Regions from separate parts of the Streptomyces sp. NPDC054961 genome, predicted to be linked through region 2. Evidence: riboswitches for the same ligand, from Rfam matches in the RefSeq annotation. Region 2 holds a riboswitch; the other holds the start of a gene.
What was found. Region 2 has a riboswitch for ZMP and ZTP ahead of ACWF9Z_RS15945 (bifunctional 5,10-methylenetetrahydrofolate dehydrogenase/5,10-methenyltetrahydrofolate cyclohydrolase). Riboswitches for the same ligand answer to the same signal wherever they lie in the genome.

Region 1 (7,353 bases), on a different contig from region 2:
GCGCGCTGGACCAGCTGACGCTCGCGGAGTTCATCCGGTCCGGGGCCTACGACCGGCACGTGCGCGGGATGCGGCTGCGTTACCGGCGGCGCCGCGACGAGCTGGTGGCGGCGGTCGGGGACCGCGCGGGGGTCTCCGGCATCGCGGCGGGCCTGCACGCGGTGCTGGACCTCGCGCCGGGCGGCGAACGGGCGGCCCTGCGGGCGGCCGCGTGGCAGGACCTCGGCCTGCAGCCGCTGTCGTCCTTCCGGCACCCGGAGGCGGCCGGGGCGGTGCGCGAAGCCCTCGTCGTGGGCTTCGGGACGCCTTCCCAGAGCGCCTGGGCGCCGACCCTGGCGGCTCTGGTGGCGGCGCTCCCCTGAGGGGGCCGGCCGGGAGCCCGGCTCCGGTCAGCGGGCCGGCCCGGGAGACGGTTCCGCCGCCGGGTCCGCCGGGTCCGCCGGGTCCGCCGGGTCCGCCGGGTCCGCCGGGTCCGCCGGGTCCGCCGGGTCCGCCGGGGGTTCGCCGAAGCGGGCCAGCGCGAGGGCTCCGGCGACGGCGACCACGAAGCCGGTGACCGCCAGCCAGGCCAGCCCCTCGCGGGTGCGGTCGCCCAGCCAGATCACCCCCACCGCCGCCGGGCCGATCGTCTCGCCCAGCACCAGCCCGGCCGTCGCCGTGGTCACGGAGCCGCGCTGCAGGGCCGAGGTGAGCAGCAGGAAGCCCGCGCCACCGCCCAGCAGCAGCGCGTACAGGGCGGGGTTCCTCAGGGCCGAGAGCGAGATGTCGTCGATGAGCCGGACCGCCACCTCCACCACCCCGAAGCCCGTTCCGGCCGCCAGCCCCAGGGTCAGCGCCCGGCTGCGGTCGGGCAGGCCGCCGGCCACGGCCCCGGTCACGAGCACCAGCCCGGCGACCGCGAGCAGCCCCAGTTCCAGCGCGAGCGACCCGGTCCCGGAGCCTTCCTCGCCCGAGGCCAGCCCGAGCATCACCAGCCCCCCGCACACCACCCCCACCGCGGCCCACTCGGTGCCGCTGAGGCGTACCCGCAGCAGCCGTGCCGCGACCACCGCGGTCACCGCGAGGCTGGCGGCGAGGGCCGCGCTCACCGCGTAGATGGGGATGTGGCGCAGGGCGATGATCTGGAGGACGAAGCCGATCCCGTCCAGGCCGAGACCGGCGAGATAGCGCCACTGGCGCAGCGCCCGCAGGAGGAGGGCGGTGTCGACTCCCGAGCCCGTTCCCGGCTCGGCCGTCCGGGCCGCGACGGCCTGGAGGACCGAGGCCGTGCCGAAACAGATCGCCGCACCGAGCGCGCAAATCATCCCAAGAAGCACGAACCGACTCTAGGTCACGGATCCGGGGACGGCCGGATTCCATCGGCCGGGGGCCTCGATCTAGTCTGTCGGCAGCACGCCACTAGGGGGAGCAGCAGACATGGACAGCAGCAGTACCAACCAGCGCCGCATGCGGTCCGGCGCCGTCGTGCTCGGCGGCATGGGCCTGCTCGCGGCCACGCTCGTGGCCTGCGGCAACAGCAACGAGCCGGACCGGCGCTGCGTCGACCGGACCACGCTCGACAAACTGGACGACAAGTACTGCAAGAGCAGCGGCGGCGGCTCCGGCCGGGGCACGTACTACTACGGCGGCTCCGTGCGGAACGGCAAGGCGTCCGGCGGCAGCTTCGACAAGTCCGCCGTCACCCGCGGCGGCATCGGCGGCCACAAGAGCTCCGGCTCCAGCGGCGGCTGACCGGAAACCCGAGGGACTGCACACCCATGAAGCGGCACACCATCGAGCCCCGTCCCGACTGGCAGAAGACCGTCGAGGAGCAGGGGCTGATCTACCCCCTCACCCGGTACCCCGACGACTCCCTGCGACCGTACTGGGACGAGAGCGCCTACTACTCCTTCTCGCTGCCCGAGGTCGAGGCGCTGGAGAACGTGGTCGAGGAGCTCCACGCCATGTGCCTGGCGGCGGCGGAGCACATCGTCGCGCACGACCGCTTCGCGGACCTCGGCATCACCGATCCGAAGCTCGCCGGGCTGATCGCCGAGTCCTGGCGGCGGCGCGCCGAACAGCCCTCGCTCTACGGCCGCTTCGACCTGAACTACGACGGCGGCGGCGGCCCGGCCAAGATGCTGGAGTACAACGCCGACACCCCCACCTCGCTGGTGGAGGCGGCGGGCCCGCAGTGGTTCTGGATGGAGGAACGTTTTCCCGGCGCCGACCAGTGGAACTCCCTCCACGAACGGCTCGTCGACGCCTGGCGCCGGCAGGCGGAGCTGCTGCCGTCCGCCACGGTGCACTTCGCGCACTCCGAGACGGACGAGCTCGGCGAGGACCTGATGACGGTCGCCTACCTGCGCGAGACGGCCGAGCAGGCCGGCCTCGACGCGCGGGCGCTGTCCGTCGAGCGGATCGGCTGGGACGGCCTGACGGAACGCTTCGTGGACGAGAAGCTCGGCTTCATCCGCGCCTGCTTCAAGCTCTACCCGTGGGAATGGCTCGTCACCGACGAGTTCGCCCCGCAGGTGCTGGGCACGTACGACCTCGGCGGCGGCTCCGGCACGACCGCCTGGATCGAGCCGCTGTGGAAGATGCTGCTCTCCAACAAGGCGCTGCTGGCGGTCCTGTGGGAGCTCTTCCCCGAGCACCCGAACCTGCTGCCCGCCTACCTGGACGGCCCGCGCGAGCTCGCCGGCACCACCGGCTACGTGGCGAAGCCGCTGCTGGGCCGCGAGGGCGCCGGGGTCACCCTGCACCCGGTGGGCGGCGAGCCGTTCGCGCCGGAGCCGGACGAGACGTACGTCTTCCAGGCCCTGGCCCCGCTGCCCGACTTCGACGGCAACCGGGTGGTGCTCGGCGCGTGGGTCGTCGAGGACGAGGCGGCGGGGCTCGGCATCCGCGAATCGGCGGGGCCGGTCACGGACGAGTACGCCCGCTTCCTGCCCCACGTCATCGTCTGACCGCCGGCCGGTCAGCCGGTCACCGGTCAGCCGGCCGGCCCGCGCGCCGGCCGGCCACGCGCCGGCTAGTCGTCCGAGAGGACCGACCTGAGCTGGTCGAGGCCCCAGTCCAGGTCCTCCTTGCTGATCACCAGCGGCGGCGCGATCCGGATCGTCGACCCGTGGGTGTCCTTGACGAGCACCCCGAGTTCCATCAGCTTCTCGGAGATCTCCCGCCCGGTCCCGCGCGCCGGGTCGATGTCGATGCCCGCCCACAGCCCGCGGCCGCGTACGGCGGTCACCGCACCGCCGCCGACCAGCAGGTTCAGCTCCCGGTGCAGGTGGTCGCCGAGTTCGGTGGCGCGCTGCTGGTACTCGCCGCCGCGGAGCATCGCGATGACCTCCAGCGCCACGGCGCAGGCGAGGGGGTTCCCGCCGAAGGTGGAGCCGTGCTCGCCCGGCTTGAAGACGCCGAGGACGTCGCGGTCGGCGACGACCGCCGACACCGGGACGACGCCGCCGCCCAGCGCCTTGCCGAGGATGTACACGTCCGGGACGACCTCCTCGTGCTCGCACGCGAAGGTCTTGCCGGTCCGGCCCAGCCCCGACTGGATCTCGTCCGCCATGAACAGGACGTTCCGCTCCCGCGTCAGCTCCCGTACGCCCCGCAGGTATCCGGCGGGCGGTACGAGGACGCCCGCCTCGCCCTGGATCGGCTCCAGGAGCACGGCGACGGTGTTGGAGGTGACGGCCGCGGCGAGCGCGGTGAGGTCCCCGTACGGGACGATCTCGAACCCGGGGGTGTAGGGGCCGAAGTGGTCGCGCGCCTCGTGGTCCGTGGAGAAGGACACGATCGTCGTCGTGCGGCCGTGGAAGTTGTCGGCCGCGACCACGATCTTGGCGTGGCCGTCCGGGACGCCCTTGACCTCGTACCCCCACTTGCGGGCGGTCTTCACCGCCGTCTCCACGGCCTCCGCGCCCGTGTTCATGGGCAGCACCGCCTCCTTGCCGCACAAGGCGGCGAGCTCGGTGCAGAAGTCCGCGAAGCGGTCGTGGTGGAAGGCGCGGGAGGTGAGGGTGACCCGCTCCAGCTGGGCGCGGGCGGCGTCGAGCAGACGGCGGTTGCCGTGGCCGAAGTTGAGGGCGGAATAGCCGGCGAGCATGTCGAGGTACCGGCGACCCTCCACATCGGTCATCCACGCGCCTTCCGCCGTGGCGACCACGATGGGCAGGGGGTGGTAGTTGTGCGCGCTGTGCGCGTCGGCGGAGCGGATGGCATCAGAAGTTGCAGACACGGGGTCTCCGATCGTCCGTCAAGGCCTGTGACGAGGGTGGCGTCACTGTGCATCCTCGCTCGTATACCGGACGGAGAAACCTTTTTCGTGGCGTGCCCGCTAAGCTGTGCGGCACGCACGGCGACTGGCGTACGGAGAACCAACTCCGGGGGAGTCGTGCGCGCACGACCGCATACAGGGCCGCTCGCCTGGGCCTCGCGGGGACGAGATCTGACATCGACCCCGGAGGAACCGCCATGAGCGCGAACCACCACCTCGCCCATCCCGCCCTGCTCGCCACCGACCCCGAGCTGGCGTCCTTCGTCGCCGCCGAGGAAACCCTGCAGGCGCGGACCCTGCGGCTGATCCCCAGCGAGAACTACGTGTCCGCCGCCGTGCTGGAGGCCTCCGGCACGGTGCTGCAGAACAAGTACAGCGAGGGCTACCCGGGCCGCCGCTACTACGAGGGCCAGCAGAACATCGACCGGATCGAGGCGCTGGCGGTCGAGCGGGCGAAGGGCCTGTTCGGCGTGGACCACGCGAACGTCCAGCCGTACTCCGGCTCCCCGGCCAACCTCGCCGTGTACCTGGCCTTCGCGAAGCCCGGCGACACCGTGATGGGCATGGCCCTGCCGATGGGCGGGCACCTCACGCACGGCTGGGGCGTCTCGGCGACCGGCTCGTGGTTCCGGGGCGTCCAGTACGGCGTCCGGGCGGACTCCGGCCTGATCGACTACGACGCCGTACGGGACCTCGCGCTGGCCGAGCGCCCCAAGCTGATCTTCTGCGGCGGCACCGCCCTCCCGCGCACGATCGACTTCGAGGCGTTCGCGTCGATCGCCAAGGAGTCCGGCGCGGTCCTCGTCGCCGACGTGGCGCACATCGCGGGCCTGATCGCGGGCGGGGCGCACCCCTCCCCGGCCGGGCACGTGGACGTGATCTCGACGACCACGCACAAGACCCTGCGCGGCCCGCGCGGCGCGATGCTGATGTGCCGCGAGGAGCACGCCAAGGCCATCGACAAGGCGGTCTTCCCGGGCCTCCAGGGCGGCCCGCACAACCAGACGACGGCCGGCATCGCGGTGGCGCTGCACGAGGCGGCGCAGCCCGCCTTCGTCTCGTACGCCCACGCGGTCGTGGCCAACGCGAAGGCACTCGCCGCGGCGCTGCTCGAGCGGGGCTTCGACCTGGTCTCCGGCGGTACGGACAACCACCTGATCCTGATCGACCTCACGGGCAAGGACGTGCCGGGCAAGGTCGCCGCGAAGGCGCTGGACCGGGCGGGCATCGTCGTGAACTACAACACGGTGCCGTTCGACCCGCGCAAGCCGTTCGACCCGTCGGGCATCCGGATCGGCACGCCGTCGCTGACCTCGCGGGGCCTCACCCGGGCCCACATGCCGGTGGTCGCCGACTGGATCGCCCGCGCGGTGTCCGCCGCCGCGGCGTCGGACGAGCCCGCGCTGGCCGCCGTCCGCTCCGAGGTCGAGGACCTGATGGCCGCCTTCCCGGCCCCGGGTCTCCCGCTGTCGTAACCCGCGGGGGACGCCGGAGGGCCGGATCCGGCCCTCCGGCGGGGGGAAATCGGTCGCTCGCTCCGGGCAAGATCAAGCCGACCGGTTACGGGCGAGTACGCACAGTGATCGCCCGTGCCCCGGGGCTCCGGGTCCCGACGACCCGCCCGGTTCCGGCCAGCGCCGGGCCGGACCCGGCCGGTCCACCTGAGAGAATGAACCCATGGCTTCTGATCGTCCTCGCGCGCTCTCCGGCATTCAGCCCACCTCCGGTTCGTTCCACCTCGGGAACTACCTCGGAGCCATCCGTCAGTACGTCGCCCTGCAGGAGACGCACGACGCCTTCTACATGGTCGTCGACCTGCACGCGATCACCATGCCGCAGGATCCGAAGGAACTCCGGGCGAACACCCGGCTCTCCGCCGCGCAGCTGCTCGCCGCCGGCCTGGACCCCGAGCGCTGCACGCTCTTCATCCAGAGCCACGTGCCCGAGCACGCGCAGCTCGGCTGGGTCATGAACTGCATCACCGGCTTCGGCGAGGCCAGCCGGATGACCCAGTTCAAGGACAAGTCCGCCAAGCAGGGCGCCGGAAACGCCACCGTCGGCCTGTTCACGTACCCGATCCTCCAGGTCGCCGACATCCTGCTCTACCAGGCCGACGCCGTCCCGGTCGGCGAGGACCAGCGCCAGCACATCGAGCTGACCCGCGACCTCGCCGAGCGCTTCAACCAGCGCTTCGGCAAGACGTTCACCCTCCCGGCGGCGCACATCGTCAAGGAGGTCGCGAAGATCTACGACCTCCAGGACCCGGCGATCAAGATGTCGAAGTCGGCGTCCTCCCCCAAGGGCCTGATCAACCTCCTCGACGAGCCCAAGGCCACCGAGAAGAAGATCAAGAGCGCCGTCACGGACACCGAGGCCGTGATCCGTTTCGACGCCGTGAACAAGCCCGGCGTCAGCAATCTGCTCACGATCTACTCCACCCTCACGGGCGAGTCGGTGGCCGCGCTCGAGGCCGCGTACGAGGGCAAGGGCTACGGCGCGCTCAAGACCGATCTGGCCGGCGTGATGGTCGATTTCGTCACACCCTTCAAGCAGCGCACCCAGGAGTACCTGGACGACCCCGAAACCCTGGATTCCCTGCTGGCCAAGGGCGCGGAGAAGGCCCGGGCGGTGGCCGCGGAGACCCTGGCACAGGCGTACGACCGCCTCGGTTTCCTGCCCGCGAAGCACTGACGGGGACCGAAGAGGAAGAGGGCCCTGGCGAATCGGGGGGTGCTGCCGCCACACTGGGTCGGCAGCACCTGTTCGGCACACGAGCCGCGCACGGACGACGCACAGGACCAAGGCGGAGGAGAGATACGTGGGGACCGTAACGCTCGGCGTTTCGATCGCGGTCCCGGAGCCGTACGGCAGCAGCCTCCAGCAGCTGCGCGCCGGCTTCGGGGACGCCGCCGCGCACGGGATTCCCACGCACGTCACCCTCGTGCCGCCGACGGAGGTGGCCGCGGACCGGCTTCCGGAGATCCGCGCGCACCTGGCCGCGGTCGCGGCCGGGAGCCGTCCCTTCGTGATGCGGCTGGCCGGCACGGGAACCTTCCGGCCCCTCTCACCGGTCGTCTTCGTCCAGATCGCCG
Region 2 (7,353 bases):
GGGCGCCGACGTACTGGGTGCGCCCGGGCGTGGTGTGGGAGGTGCTGCGGGCCTCCGCGCGGGGCGCGCTGAAGGCGGCGCCGCTGACCTCGGCCGAGCGTGCCGTCGCGGGCCTCGACCAGGCCGGCCCGACCGCGCCCGCGCCGACCGCACCGGCGGCGACCGCGAGAGCCGAGGGGGCCGACACCGCCGCCACCGCCGCGGCCACCACCGCCGGCACGGCCGCCGCCGTCGTCGACAGCTCCGGACCCGCCGACCCCGTCGGACAGGCCCGATGATCGAAAGCCTCGTCCTCTACGTGCCGGGCGTGGTGATCGCCACGGCACTCCTCGTCAAGGCGCCGACGTTACGAAGGGGCTGGGACCAGCCCCTCATGCGCGCCGTCTGCACCCTCCTCGTCGTGGGCTCGCTCGCCGTGTTCCTCTCGGCGCCCCCGACCATCGTCGCCGTCAACAGGATGACCGGCGTCGTCAACTTCTCCGCTCCCCTCGTGTACAGCATGCTCACGGCCTTCTCCGGCGCCTGCATCGTGCTGATCCTGCACTGGAGCGGCCCCCCGACCCCGGCCGTGCACCGGGCCACCCGTCTGACGGTGGTCGCGTACGGCGCCGTGACGGTGGCGATCGTCGTCCTGTTCGCCCTGGGCGACGCGCCGGACGAACGGCTGCGGGACATGGACACGTACTACGCCAACACGCCCTGGCTGCGCGAGATGATCGTCTGCTACCTGACGGCGCACACCGTGGGCAGCACCGCGCTCACGGTGCTGTGCTGGAAGTGGCTCCGCCGCCTGGACCCCTCGATGTGGCCGCTGCGGACCGGACTCGCGCTGCTCATGTCCGGCGGAGTGCTCGACCTGGCCTTCCTCCTCGTGAAGTGGACGGCGATGGCCGCGTGCTGGAGCGGAGGGGACCTGGACTACCTGTCCACGAACGTGGCGCCGCCGCTGGGCGCCGCCGCGGCCCTGCTGGTGGGCTGCGGGTTCATCGTGCCCCTGGTCGGCGGATCGGCGCCGTGGCGGGACTACAGCCGCTACCGGCGGCTGCGGCCGCTCTGGGCGGCTCTGCGCGGGTTCTCCCCCTGCGGGGTGCGGCCCGTGCCGCTGACCTGGTGGTCACCGGTGGGGATCCGGCTGATCCATCGCGAATCCGTGATCGACGACGGGATCCTGGCCCTCGTGTACTGGTTCGACCCGGCCGTGCGCGAAGAGGCGTACGGGGCCGCGCGCGCCCAGGGACGGCCCGAGGAGCAGGCCGCGCTGGTGGCGGACGCGGCCATGCTCGCGGCGGCCTGCCAGCGCCGGGCGGCGTCGGAGCGGGCCGGCGCCCGCCCGGACGGCTCCGGGCCCGGCGGCGAGCACCCGTACCGCCTGGGCTCCCGGCCCCTGACCGAACTCGCGCGCGAGTTCCAGGCCTCCCCGATCGTGGCCGCGGCCCGCCACCGGGCCACCGGGGCCTGAGAGAGCCCCTCCACCACCCCTGCGGGGCCCTGGGACGCCCCGTACGGCCCTTTCGGGACCCGGTCGCACCCTTGGGGCCTCGTACCGCCCCGCAGGCCCTCCAGGCCGGCCCGGAGGGCCTGCGGACGCGGGACGCCCCGGGCCCGAAGGCCCGGGGCGTCGCGCCGTGCGGGAGGGGTGCGGCGGCCGGGTCAGAGGTCCGCGAGCGCCAGACCGGCCTGCGCGGCGGCGGCCTGGACGGTCTGCTCCAGCAGCACCGCGATGGTCATCGGGCCGACGCCGCCGGGCACGGGGGTGATCAGCGAGGCGCGGGCGGCGGCCGACTCGAAGTGGACGTCGCCGACGTTGCCCTCGTTGTAGCCGGCGTCCAGGACGACCGCACCCGGCTTGATGTCCTCGCCCCGGATGAACTCGGCCTTGCCGACGGCGGCGACCAGCACGTCCGCCTGGCGCACGAGGGCCGGCAGGTCCACGGTGCGGGAGTGGCAGTAGGTGACGGTGGCGTTCTGCTCCAGCAGCAGCATCCCGGCGGGCTTGCCCAGGATGGCACTGCGGCCGACGACCACGGCGTGCTTGCCGGTCAGGTCCACGTCGTAGGCGGCGAGGAGGCGCATGATGCCGCCGGGGGTGCAGGAGACGAAGCCGGGCAGTCCGAAGCCCATGGCGGCGAAGGAGTGCATGGTGACCCCGTCGACGTCCTTGCCGGGGGCGATGGCCTCGAAGGCGGCGCGCTCGTCGATGTGGTGCGGAACGGGGTGCTGGAGCAGGATGCCGCTGATCTCCGGGTCCTCGGAGAGCGCGGTCAGGGTGGCGACGAGCTCCTCGGTGGTCGTCGCGGCGGGCAGCTCCACGTGGCGGGAGGTGATCCCGGCCTTGGCGCAGCGGTTCTGCTTCATGCGCACGTACGTGACGGAGGCGGGGTCCTCGCCGACCAGCACGGTGGCGAGACAGGGCGCGGTGCCGGTGCGCTCGGTGATCCGCGCCGCGTAGGCGGCGGTCTGCTCCGAGATGCGGCGGGCGAGGGCGGTGCCGTCCATCAGCTCGGCGGTGCGGGCCGGCTGTTCGGTCTGGGCAGTCGTCATGGGGTCTCCTGAGCGTCGCTGCGGGATCGCGGTTCGCCCAGGCGCGCGGCAGTCGACGTACGGGAGCACGCCGGGCCGCTCCCCGGTGGTGATCCACCCGAACGCCAGTCACGGCCCGCCGCCCAGTGTAGGCGACCGCCCTGCCGACCCGGCGGGGCCCCCGGCGGCTCCCGGCGGCCCCGGCGCCCGGCAATCCGGTGGATGAGCCGCTCCCGGCCTGGGACGATCGGGGGATGACGCCCACCTTCGACCATCTCGTCGCGGAAGCGGAAGCCGTGTCCGTGGACGGCTGGGACTTCTCCTGGCTCGACGGCCGCGCGCGCGAGCAGCGCCCCTCCTGGGGCTACCAGCGGCTCCTGGGACAGCGCCTGTCCGGCGTCCGGGCCGCCCTCGACATCCAGACGGGCGGCGGCGAGGTGCTCGCCGGGGCCGGTCCCCTGCCCCCGCTGATGGTGGCCACCGAGTCCTGGCCGCCGAACATCGACAAGGCGACCCGGCTGCTGCACCCGCTCGGCGCGGTGGTGGTCTCGGACTCCGACGAGCCGCCGCTGCCGTTCGGCGACGAGGCCTTCGACCTCGTCGTCAGCCGGCACCCGGTGACGATCTGGTGGGAGGAGATCGCGCGGGTCCTGCGGCCCGGCGGTACGTACTTCTCCCAGCAGGTCGGTCCGGCGAGCGTCTTCGAGCTGGTCGAGTACTTCCTGGGCCCGCAGCCGGAGGAGGTCCGGCGCGGCCGGCACCCCGACGACGCGGTCGCCGATGCCACGCGGGCCGGCCTGGAGGTGGTCGACTTGCGGGCGGAGCGGCTCCGGACGGAGTTCTACGACATCGGAGCCGTGATCTACTTTCTACGGAAGGTGATCTGGATGGTGCCCGGCTTCACGGTCGGGCAGTACCGGGACCGGTTGCGCGAGCTGCACGAACAGATCGAACGCGAAGGCCCGTTCGTCGCGCACACCGCCCGATTCCTCATCGAGGCCCGCAGAACGGGCTGACAAGAAGGGCGGACGCAGCCACCGCAGATCGGTTGCCCGGTCACAGCGTGGCGCAGGTCACTCAATTCAGCGCGTAACGAATCTACTCGGGCGTGCGATGAACCGACAGGTGTCCTCGTGCGGCTCGGAATACAGACCCCCCTCGGGTCTGTTTCCCGAGTTCGCGCGAAGATGTCCCGCCACCCCCTTATATCTGTTCGCAACGAGAGGCTCCTTGTGTCGCTCAGCCCGTCCCGTACGTTCCCCACGGAGATCGCCGAATCCGAGGCCCTGGTCGCGCTTGTCGAGCGTGGCCGCGAGCAGGGTCACATCAACGGTGATGACGTGCGCCAGGCCTTCGAGGCCGGCCGCATCCCGGTGGACCAGTGGAAGCGGGTCCTGCGCAGCCTGAACCAGGTCCTGGACGAGGAGGGTGTCGCGCTGCACGTCAGCGCCGCGCCCGCCACGAAGGCTGCCGCCAAGAAGCCGCGCAAGGCGGCCGCTGCCCCGGCTCGCGCCGTCACCAAGAAGGCCGCTGCCGCGCCCCGCCCCATCGGCGCGCGCAAGACGGCCGCCACGGCCACCGCCGCGGCGATATCCGACCCGTCGGCCTCCGGGACCGAGGAGGAGGCGGCGGCCGAGGCCGCCGCCGCGCCGAAGAAGCGGACGGTCAAGAAGACCGCCGCGAAGAAGACGGCCGTGAAGAAGACGGCCGCGCCGAAGAAGGGCGCCAAGGACGGCGACGAAGACGCCGCCCCCGCCGCCGAGGGCGAGGACTGGGCCGCCGAGGACCTCGACGACGACGCCGAGAAGGAGACGCCCAAGACGGGCGGCAGCGCGGGCTTCGTCCTGTCCGACGACGACGAGGACGACGCCCCGGCGCAGACCGTCATGGTCGCCGGCGCCACCGCCGACCCCGTCAAGGACTACCTGAAGCTGATCGGCAAGGTGCCGCTGCTCAACGCCGAGCAGGAGGTCGAGCTCGCCAAGCGCATCGAGGCGGGTCTCTTCTCCGAGTACAAGCTCGAAGAGGAGGAGGACCACAAGCCCGCGTTCAAGCGCGAGCTCGAGATCCTCGTCGAGGACGGCCGCCGCGCGAAGAACCACCTGCTGGAGGCCAACCTCCGCCTCGTGGTCTCCCTCGCCAAGCGCTACACCGGCCGCGGCATGCTCTTCCTGGACCTGATCCAGGAGGGCAACGTCGGCCTGATCCGCGCCGTGGAGAAGTTCGACTACACCAAGGGCTTCAAGTTCTCCACGTACGCGACCTGGTGGATCCGTCAGGCGATCACGCGCGCCATGGCCGACCAGTCGCGCACCATCCGCATCCCCGTCCACATGGTCGAGATCATCAACAAGCTGGCCCGTGTCCAGCGCCAGATGCTCCAGGACCTCGGCCGGGAGCCCACTCCGGAGGAGCTGGGCAAGGAACTCGACATGACCCCCGAGAAGGTCATCGAGGTCCAGAAGTACGGCCGCGAGCCGATCTCCCTGCACACCCCGCTGGGTGAGGAGGGCGACAGCGAGTTCGGTGACCTCATCGAGGACTCCGAGGCGGTCGTGCCGGCCGACGCGGTCTCCTTCACCTTCCTCCAGGAGCAGCTCCAGTCGATCCTGGGCACGCTCTCGGAGCGCGAAGCGGGCGTGGTCTCCATGCGCTACGGCCTCAACGACGGCCAGCCGAAGACCCTCGACGAGATCGGCCGCGTGTACGGGGTCACCCGTGAGCGCATCCGCCAGATCGAGTCGAAGACCATGTCCAAGCTCCGTCACCCGTCGCGTTCGCAGGTGCTGCGCGACTACCTCGACTAAACCGGGGTCCGCGCCCTCAGGCCAGTCGGAAGACCGGCCCCCGGGGCGTGAACGGCAGGCAGGCGCCCTGCGGAACCAGGAAGGCGTGCTCGCGCCGGATCCGCAGGGTGTCGGTCCACCCGTCCGTGATCACCAGCACCGGGGCCCCGGGCGGGAAGTCCTCCGCCCTCAGCAGCAGGTCGATGCCCGGCTGCAGCACGGTCCCGCCCCCGCCCCGGATCTTCACCCGGCCCGCGATCTCGGTGGGGGGCAGATAGCCCGCGTCGTACGGCGCCGCGTCACAGAACACGACGCGGGCCGCCGGTACGTCGCGGGCTTCCGCGTACGAGGCGATGGCGCCGAGCGCCTTGCCGAGCAGGGCGGTGTCCATCGACCCCGAGGTGTCCAGGACCACGCCGAAGGTGCACCGGGCCGTCTCCTCCTCCGGAAAGTACCGGCCCGCACGCGGGATGTCCGGGGTCGAGGCCTGGCGGCGGGCGGGGCGCGCGAAGCTGCGTACCGGCTGCGGCCGCGGCACGTACGCGTCGAACCAGCGGGCCAGGCGTACGTCCCACGGCACCGGAGGGTGGGCCAGCGCCCTGATCTCCTCGACGAGCCCGGCGGGCAGCAGCCCGCGCTTCCCGTGCTCGTGCAGGTCGAAGCCCTGGACCAGACCGCGCCGGTAGAACTCGTCCAGGTCGGTGTACGGTCCGCTCCCCGGATGCGGCAGCGGCTCGCCCAGGATGTCCCCGCGGCCCTTGCCGCGCAGGGTGGCGAGCCGGCGCATCCGGCGCAGGTCGCCGGTGATCCGGTCGTAGACCTCCTCGGCCGAGAGGCCCTTCAGCGCGGGGTCGTACAGCAGCCCGTCGGGCATGTCGCCGACGCCCATCTCGACGAGCCAGCCGTTGACCACGTAGTCGGCGGCCACATTGTGGAGGTACGGGTCACGGGCGCCGCGGCGTTCGCCGTGGCGCAGGGCGGCGTGGAGCATCTCGTGGGCCAGGACGAACCGCCACTCGCCGTCGGTGAGGGAACGCAGCGGGTTCACGTAGATCTCGCCCGCGCTCGCGCTGACGGCGGCGATGGCGATGCCCTGGGCGCGGGCGAGCTCCGCGTCGGCGACGAGCCGCAGGCCCGCGGCGAGGCCGCCGAGCAGCGGGTAGGAGGAGACGAACCAGTTCAGGGCGCGTTCCCACGGCTGCGGGCGGTGGCCCTCACGGCCGGCGGCCAGATCCATGGTGGCGGACACGGACCGGGTGAGGGCATGGGCGAAGCCGGTCTGCCAGTCCGGGGCCGCGTTCCCGTTCTGCCAGGGCACCAGGATCTGGTCGGGGGCGCCGGGGGCGCTCGCGGCGCAGTCCTCGTAGCGGGGCGGGACGCCGCTCTGGCGCCAGGCGCCGGCGAGCTGCTCCTCGTCGCCTCCCGGGTACGCGTCGGGCAGCCGGTCGGGGGCCCGGCCGACGGGGAAGTTCAGCAGGAAGCGGTTGACGACCACGCAGCGGGCGGCGAGGTCGGCGCGGTCGGGCTGTGGCCGGCCGGTCTCCTCGGCGGCGGGAACGTGCCCGAATCCGAGGTGGAGCAGGCAGTGCGCCAGCGCCCAGGCCCACTCGGCGGGCTCGGCGCGGAGGGTGGGGTGGGAGTGGATCACGCCGTTGGAGGTGACCACGGCGAGTCCGGCGGCCGCGCAGAGCGCGCACGGGAGACCGCGGCAGAAGGTGGCGGAGACCGCGGCCAGGGCGGGGTTCTGCCGGACCGCGGCCCGCCCGGCCTCGTAGGCGAGGGTGGCGGGGTCGGGCTTGGCCTTGGCCTTGGCCTGCTGCGGGGAAGGCTTCCGGGTGGTCACCGGCGGGCCTCGACCAGCCGGGGCATGTCGCGGGCGGCCTCGATGAGGAACCAGGCGGGCAGGACGGGCAGGCCGTCCGCGTCGTCGGCGATGACGGTCTGGGCGACCTCGACGGAGATCTCGGCGAGCTGCACGAGCAGGGACTTGGCGCGGTAGGCGGTCTGCCGGACGCCGGGCGAGACGTGTTCCTTGCGGGCGGGGAGT

Region 1: linked by a shared signal. The riboswitch ahead of ACWF9Z_RS13145 (serine hydroxymethyltransferase) and the one ahead of ACWF9Z_RS15945 (bifunctional 5,10-methylenetetrahydrofolate dehydrogenase/5,10-methenyltetrahydrofolate cyclohydrolase) in region 2 are both predicted to bind ZMP and ZTP.

Annotation. Positions count from the first base shown of each region.
Region 1 covers NZ_JBSGWY010000011.1:31,003-38,355, forward strand. The annotation lists gene pdxR (MocR-like pyridoxine biosynthesis transcription factor PdxR) at 1-362, shown strand, start outside; gene ACWF9Z_RS13125 (hypothetical protein) at 390-1,304, opposite strand; gene ACWF9Z_RS13130 (hypothetical protein) at 1,417-1,731, shown strand; gene ACWF9Z_RS13135 (glutathionylspermidine synthase family protein) at 1,758-2,948, shown strand; gene rocD (ornithine--oxo-acid transaminase) at 3,014-4,222, opposite strand; ZMP/ZTP riboswitch at 4,333-4,423, shown strand; gene ACWF9Z_RS13145 (serine hydroxymethyltransferase) at 4,459-5,736, shown strand; gene trpS (tryptophan--tRNA ligase) at 5,939-6,952, shown strand; gene ACWF9Z_RS13155 (2'-5' RNA ligase family protein) at 7,080-7,353, shown strand, end outside.
Region 2 covers NZ_JBSGWY010000015.1:21,906-29,258, reverse strand. The annotation lists gene ACWF9Z_RS15955 (NAD(P)/FAD-dependent oxidoreductase) at 1-278, shown strand, start outside; gene ACWF9Z_RS15950 (MAB_1171c family putative transporter) at 275-1,459, shown strand; gene ACWF9Z_RS15945 (bifunctional 5,10-methylenetetrahydrofolate dehydrogenase/5,10-methenyltetrahydrofolate cyclohydrolase) at 1,651-2,541, opposite strand; ZMP/ZTP riboswitch at 2,570-2,663, opposite strand; gene ACWF9Z_RS15940 (class I SAM-dependent methyltransferase) at 2,775-3,536, shown strand; gene ACWF9Z_RS15935 (RNA polymerase sigma factor) at 3,708-5,327, shown strand; gene ACWF9Z_RS15930 (vWA domain-containing protein) at 5,344-7,149, opposite strand; gene ACWF9Z_RS15925 (ATP-binding protein) at 7,146-7,353, opposite strand, start outside.